3 regions of the Billgrantia hypersalina genome follow, and region 3 is predicted to be linked to each of the others. Evidence: predicted binding sites of a transcription regulator. Region 3 holds the regulator's gene; each other region holds the start of a gene.

The links. Region 3 encodes LexA, which represses DNA repair genes until DNA is damaged. Its sites were predicted from a motif close to TACTGTNTANNTANACAGTA; they were not measured.
Region 1: ACOJCM_RS07860 (LexA family protein) is a predicted target of LexA. The motif match lies at 843-862, and genes of this name have one in related genera.
Region 2: ACOJCM_RS03555 (LexA family protein) is a predicted target of LexA. The motif match lies at 1,207-1,226, and genes of this name have one in related genera.

The regions. Positions count from the first base shown of each region.
Region 1 covers NZ_JBMIQI010000011.1:177,795-180,059, reverse strand. Annotated here, with positions in the region: gene ccmB (heme exporter protein CcmB) at 1-51, opposite strand, end outside; gene ccmA (cytochrome c biogenesis heme-transporting ATPase CcmA) at 38-682, opposite strand; gene ACOJCM_RS07860 (LexA family protein) at 880-1,365, shown strand; gene ACOJCM_RS07855 (IMPACT family protein) at 1,365-2,033, shown strand; gene ACOJCM_RS07850 (chromate transporter) at 2,085-2,265, shown strand, end outside.
Region 2 covers NZ_JBMIQI010000006.1:21,647-23,911, reverse strand. Annotated here, with positions in the region: gene ACOJCM_RS03560 (Y-family DNA polymerase) at 1-753, opposite strand, end outside; gene ACOJCM_RS03555 (LexA family protein) at 750-1,190, opposite strand; gene ACOJCM_RS03550 (DMT family transporter) at 1,808-2,122, shown strand.
Region 3 covers NZ_JBMIQI010000002.1:162,876-165,140, reverse strand. Annotated here, with positions in the region: gene dinB (DNA polymerase IV) at 1-953, opposite strand, end outside; gene lexA (transcriptional repressor LexA) at 980-1,627, opposite strand; gene ACOJCM_RS00805 (TetR/AcrR family transcriptional regulator) at 1,825-2,265, shown strand, end outside.

The DNA.
Region 1 (2,265 bases), on a different contig from region 3:
CCCGCCAGCCACGGCCTGCGCCTTGCGCAGCGAACCTTCAGAGGCTGTCATCGCACCCTCCCCCGCCGAGGCGAACGCGTCTCAGCTCGTCGCACGGCGTGAGTTCGTGATGGGTGGTGACCAGCACGCAGCCACCGCGGCGGGCATGCTCGACCAGGCGCTGCTCCAGCGCCGCGACGCCGTCACGGTCGATGGCGGTGAAGGGCTCGTCGAGGACCCACAGCGGGCGCGGCGTAAGCACCAGGCGAGCCAGCGCCACGCGACGCTGCTGCCCGGCCGAGAGCTGGCCGGCCGGCACGTCTTCGAACCCGGCCAGGCCGAACGCCTCCAGCGCAGCGAAGCGTGCCTTTTCATCCGGCTTGTGGCCGGCCAGCGCCTGGTACCAGGCCAGGTTTTCCAGCGGCGTCAGTGCTGCCTTCACGCCCGGTGCGTGGCCCAGGTAGAGCAGGTTCGAGAGGAAGGACTCGCGGGCCTTACGCATCGGCCGTTCGTCCCAGTAAAGCTCGCCCTCGTAGTCCGCCAGCTGGCCGGAGAGTATCTTCAGCAGCGTGGTCTTGCCACTGCCGTTGGGGCCTTCCACGCGCACGATCTCGCCCGCGCGGATGTCCAGGTCAAGGCTCCGGAACAGCCAGCGGTCGTCACGCTCGCAGGCCAGGCTTTGCGCTTGCAGACGCAGGCTCAACGGCACTCTCCAGGAAGGCTGAAATTGCCGGAAATGCTACACGTAAAGCCTTTTTGCCGCTACCGACCGAGGTGCGTCACGGCGCCGCCCTTGCCCCAGATCAAGGCAGGATGACATCGGTAAAACTTGCCACTCGCCGACCGCTTGATATGATGCAAGGACCTGTACATTTCAACAGGGTCGTACCTAGGGGGGAAATGCCAATGCCAACGCCTTCCATGCAGTACCTTTACCGGCGCCCGAACCTGCCCATCGCCACATCCTGGGCCAGCGTCGACGCCAACGAGCTCGTCGAAGTGCCCCTGCTGGGGGACGTCTCGGCGGGCCTGCCCATCGAAGCCTGTCCCAGCGGCGGCGCCATTCATGCTCCCGCCTGCATGGTACGCCGCAACACCTACGCGCTGCGCGTGCGCGGCGACTCGATGATAGATTGCAACATCTTCGACGGCGACGTGATCATCATCGAGCGCCAGGAGAGCGCCGAGAACGGCGAAACTGCGGTCGTCCTCATCAACCAGCAGGAGGTCACGCTGAAGAAGCTCTACATCGAGAAGAATGGCGTGCGCCTGCAACCGGCCAACGAGAGCATGGCGCCCATCTACCTCAAGAACAGCGACATCCAGGTGCTCGGCATGGTGATGGGCGTGGTTCGCCAGCAGGAGCGCCACGAGCTGACCCACTGATGCGCTATCCGGTCCCCGACCTGGCGCCCGGCGCCTGGCGGGAAAGCACGCTCGAGGTGGAGAGGAGCCGCTTCATCGCCTGGCTCTGCCACGCCCCCGACGTGGCGGCCTTCGAGGCCCTGTTGGCCGAGGCTCGCCGCGCCCACCCCAATGCCAGCCACCACTGCAGTGCCTACATCGCCGGCCCGCCCGGCGAACAGAACGCCATTGGCTTCTCCGATGACGGCGAGCCCGGCGGCACCGCCGGACGCCCCATGTTCCAGGTATTGGAGGGCGCCGGACTGGGCCAGGTAGGCTGCGTGGTGACCCGTTATTTCGGCGGCACCAAGCTTGGCACCGGCGGCCTGGCCCGCGCCTATGCCCAGGCCGTGGCCCGGGGCCTCGCCGACCTGCCCCGGCGGGAGGCGATCGAACGCACCGCGCTCAGGATCCAGGTCGACTTCGCCGGCGAAGCCGAGGCCCGCGCCTGGCTGGAGAGCCGTGACGTCCTTGTCGATTCAGCCGATTATGGCAGCGAGGGCGTGGTGCTCAGCGTGGGCTGGCCCAGCGACGTCGCGGTCGACCTGGCTCCGCTGGAAGCCAGGCTGCGGGGGCGCCTGGCCCTGCTCGAAGCGTGGCCGCTGCGCTTATCGTCTTGCCTTTGCATTTGCATGGCGAAGAGCCGGTAAGGTAAACCATTGGCAGATTGCCCCTTCTGCCCTGCCGAATCAGGAGAACCCATGACGCCTCATGCCAAGGCGCCGCTAAGTGCCCTGTTCTGGGCTTTCACCCGCATTGGCCTGCTCGGCTTCGGCGGCGGTCCTGCGATGATCCCCCTGGTTCAGCAGGAAGTGGTCAAGCGGCATGCCTGGCTAACCGATGAGGAGTTCGCCGATATCCTGGCCATCGGCAACACCCTGC
Region 2 (2,265 bases), on a different contig from region 3:
GCTGGTCATGATGCGTATTCTGGCTTCATCGAAGTCGTTCATCTCGATGCAGGGGATACCGCGCAGTTCAAGCGCGGTGCGTTCGAGAGTCACCGAGAAGCGACGCCGGATCTCCTTCGGGTTGGCCTGGGCAAGATCCCAGGCGCTCCTGATGCCCATCACGGCCAGGCGTTCGACCAGCCGCCGGCCAACACCCCAGACGTCGCCCAATTCGGTCTTTTGCAACAGTCCCTGCGTCTCCAGGCTATCGGGCTGCAGCACGCAAACGCCCCGGTAAGCCGGGATTTTCTTGGCCCCGCGATTCGCCAGCTTGGCGAGAGTGCGGGTGGGTGCGGCGCCTACGCAGACGGGAATTCCGGTGAACTGACGCACCTTATGGTGCAACTGCCGAACGTGCTCGAGCAGTTGCCCATGGGTAAAACCCTCGAATCTTACGAACATCTCGTCGATGGAGTAGGGCTCGACAGCGGGAGCGAGCTCCTCGAGCACAGATTGCACGCGCTGGCTCATGTCGCCGTAGAGCTCGTAGTTGCTGGAAAGGAGGTGAATCCGTCCCTGTCGCACGAGATCCTCAAGCTCGAACGCCGGGGTGCCCATCGTGATGCCGAGGGCCTTCAGCTCGTTGGAGAGCGCGATGACACAGCCATCGTTATTCGACATCACGCCCACCGGAAGGCCGCGCAACCGTGGTTGGAACACGCGCTCGCAGGAGACGTAGAACGAGTTGCAGTCGACCAGGCCGATCATGGTCATACCGTATACTCGTGGATGACGGAGCGGACCACGCCCCAGACCTGGCATTCGATGTCGACCAGCGGGACCGGTGCATAGCGAGGGTTGCCTGAGCAAAGGCACGGCACCTCACCGCGCAGCTCATATCGCTTGATGGTGATTTCGCCGTCGACCATGGCAACGATGATGTGGCCTGGCCTAGGCTCGATGGAGCGATCGACTACCAGAGTGTCGCCTTCGTGGATTCCCAGCCGCTCCATGCTGTCGCCTGTCACTGCCAGGAAGAACGTGGCGGAGGGGCGCTTCACGAAGCGCTCGTTGAGGTCGAGCGTGCGGCCTTCGTAGTCCTGTGCCGGGCTGGGGAAGCCGGACAGTCCCGCGCGGCCCAGGGCAAGGGGGTAGGGAAGCGCAAGCGAGGGCGGCTCGGGATGAGCCGGTACGAATGTTGGCAGTGTCATGTGAGTCCCTTGGTGGTTCTGTATTTTTTTACAGTATTCTCGATATCATCATCTCCAGGCAACAGGCAAAAGCTAATGGAAGTTAGCTGACGAGAGGGCTAAATGACGACATGCCTCGCTCCTTGCCCGAAGGTTTGTAGGCAATCGCCTACAAATACGAAGCAGTTTTCTTACGCGTCACGATATCCTGGGTTAAAACATCCCACTCCTGGAGCGACTATCTTGTAGGTGACGGGCGAGGGAGAGCCCTTCAGGGAAGGCCGAGCAATGGAACGCTCAGAACCAGGGATGCTTGGGCAGGATGCCTAAGATAGGTGGTTAGGGAAGCGTTGATTGGAAAGCCCGGCCTGGCGGTCGGGCTTTTTTTCGGTAGGTCGTTACGGCGAAGTGGCGCCAAGGCAATTTCGCCATGCGAGAGACGCCTGGGTTTCGCGTTCTCTACGGGTTCGCCAAAATATCGCGTCTCATCGCGCCTGCCCTGGCTGTCAGCCGGGGCTCTTTTCGTTCGGGCGGCCAGCGAGGCGACTTGCCCGCGACGACTGCCGCTGAGCCCGGGAGGACGACCTCTCTCTATGGGAAAAGCTTTTCGGGACGACCCGAGAGATGAGGAAGCTACTATGTCTTGGGTGCTGCTCGGTCTGGCCGGGTTACTCGAGGTCGTGTGGGCGTATGCCATGAAGCAATCACACGGTTTTACGCGCCTGCTCCCGACCACCGTCATGTTGGTATCGATGGTGGGATCGTTCTGGCTGCTGGCGATCGCGATGCGCAGCCTGCCGTTGGGCACGGCCTACATGATCTGGACCGGCATCGGCGCCGTGGGCACCTTTGCCATCGGCGTATGGTTCCTGGGAGAGGCTGTTTCGCCCTTGCGTGTTTTTGCCGCCCTGCTGATCGCCGCCGGCATCGTGACCATGAAAATGGCGACCTGACCAAGACCTCGCATGGTGCCTTTGCTCACAACGCGTGTCGGCAATCTCTTACGAGCCAACCTATCCCAGGTTAATGTCCGGGCTTTCGCCGGCTGTCATAGTGCACCCATCGGGCAGGGAGAGCCCGGCAAGGAAGACCGAGA
Region 3 (2,265 bases):
GCCTGCTCCATCAGCGCGGCAAAGGTCTCTGCGTTGGGCTGGCCGCCGCGGGAATCGAGGGTTGTGAGCGAAAAGTCATCGAAGCGGACCTTGACGAAGGTGCCGGCGATTGGCGGGTGACCGTGACGGGCGAGCCGAGCCTCCAGGCGCTCGCAGAGCGGCGCGAGCTCGGCATGGCATTCGTTCAGATTCGACAAGTCGGTGGCGAAGGTGACTTCGGCGCTGACCGACTTGCGTTCGCGCTCGATGCGCACCGGCCGCTCGTCTATGCCCCGCGCCAATTCATGGAGACGCTGCCCGAACTTGCCGAACTCCTGCAGCAACCGCTCCAGCGGTATCCCCTGCAGGTCTTTACAGGTGGCGATGTCGAGTGCCTGGAGGCGCTTGCCTGTAGCCGGTCCGACGCCGTGCAGCTTGGTGACAGGGAGCTCGCGTACGAAGTCATCCACCTGTGCGGGAGTGATCACGGTCAGTCCATCAGGCTTCTCCCAATCACTGGCGATCTTGGCCAAGAACTTCGACGGCGCGGCGCCCACCGATACGGTGATGCCGACACGCTTGAGACACTCCTCTTTCAGCCAGTGCGCCATCCAGGTGGCGCTGCCCGAAAAGCGTGTCACCTCGGTGACGTCAAGAAAGGCCTCGTCGAGCGACAGCGGTTCCACCAGTGGCGTCAGTTCGTGGAATATCTCCAGCAGTTGTCGAGAGGCTTCGCGATAGCGGTCGAAATCGCCTGGCAGCAAGGTGAGATGCGGGCACAGGCGGAGTGCCCTTGCCGTGGGCATGGCGGAATGGATGCCGAAGGCGCGGGCAGGATAATTGCAGGTCGAGATGACGCCGCGCCCTTCGGCGCTACCCCCGATCGCCAGGGGAATGTCGCGAAGCGCCGGGTTGTCACGCATCTCCACGGCAGCATAGAAGCAGTCGCAATCGGCGTGCAGGATCTTGCGGATCATGATTTTACCAGGCTAGCCAGCTCTTACCCTAAAGCTTGGCCGTTGCCGCCGCGTATCACCCCCACCCCAATCCCCTCGATTTCCAGCGGCTGGTGACGCAAATCCACCTCGATAGGGGCGAAATCGGCATTCTCTGCTTCGAGGATGACAAGGTGACCCTGGCGGTGGAATCGCTTGACCGTGACTTCGTCCTCCAGCCGCGCCACGACGATCTGCCCGTCGCGCACGCGCTCGGTACGATGCACGGCCAACAGGTCCCCTTCGAGAATACCGACGTCCTTCATCGACAAGCCGCGCACCTTGAGCAGGTAATCGGCGCGGGGCGTGAAGTAATCCGGGGGCAGGGGGCAGTAGCGATCGATATGCTCGGCCGCGAGAACCGGACTGCCGGCGGCCACCTCACCAATGATCGGTAATCCCTCGGTGTTCGACTCGTTGACGGCACTGTCGGCTTCCTGGGCCGGCAGACGGATGCCGCGCGACGTGCCACGTATCACCCTGATGACACCCTTGCGCTCAAGGGCGCGCAGATGCTCCTCGGCAGCGTTGGGTGAGCGGAAGCCCAGCGCCCGGGCGATCTCGGCACGAGTGGGAGGGTAGCCGAACTCGTTCATGGTCTTGACGATGAAGTCATAGACATTCTGCTGGCGCGAGGTAAGGGGGCGTGTCATGTCGGACTCCGGTTGCTGACTGCCGTATTGGTCAAGTATACAGCATGGAAGTCTATCCAGTAAAAGCCGCTATGAGGTCCGGTGCGAGATTCTTCGTTCGTTTAAAACGCTTCTGCTTTTCGATACGTTGAGCCAGGAAGCGTAATGGCGTAGACTTTTGTAATGTTTAAAACAGTTGTTTCCAGCGGGAGCTGATCATGGCTCAGACCGATACCGTCACGCGCATTCTCGACACTGCCGAAGTCTTGTTCGCCGAACGCGGCTTCGCCGAGACGTCGTTGCGCACCATCACCAGCAAGGCGCGCGTCAACCTGGCTGCGGTGAACTATCACTTCGGCTCGAAGAAGGCGCTGATCCAGGCGGTGTTCTCGCGCTACCTCGACCCCTTTACCGTGCGCTTCCACCATGCTCTCGACGAACTCGAAGCGCGTCACGGCGGCGGTGTGATTCCACTGGAGGAGTTGCTCGAGACCATGGCGCGCACCGTACTCGAGGTGCCCGCGGAGAAGCATAGCCTCAAGGTTTTCATGAAATTGCTGGGGCTCGCCTACAGCCAGGCCCAGGGCCATTTGCGGCGCCATATCCAGGAGGAGTATGGCAGCGTTTTCACCCGCTTTACCGAACTGGTGCGCCGTGCT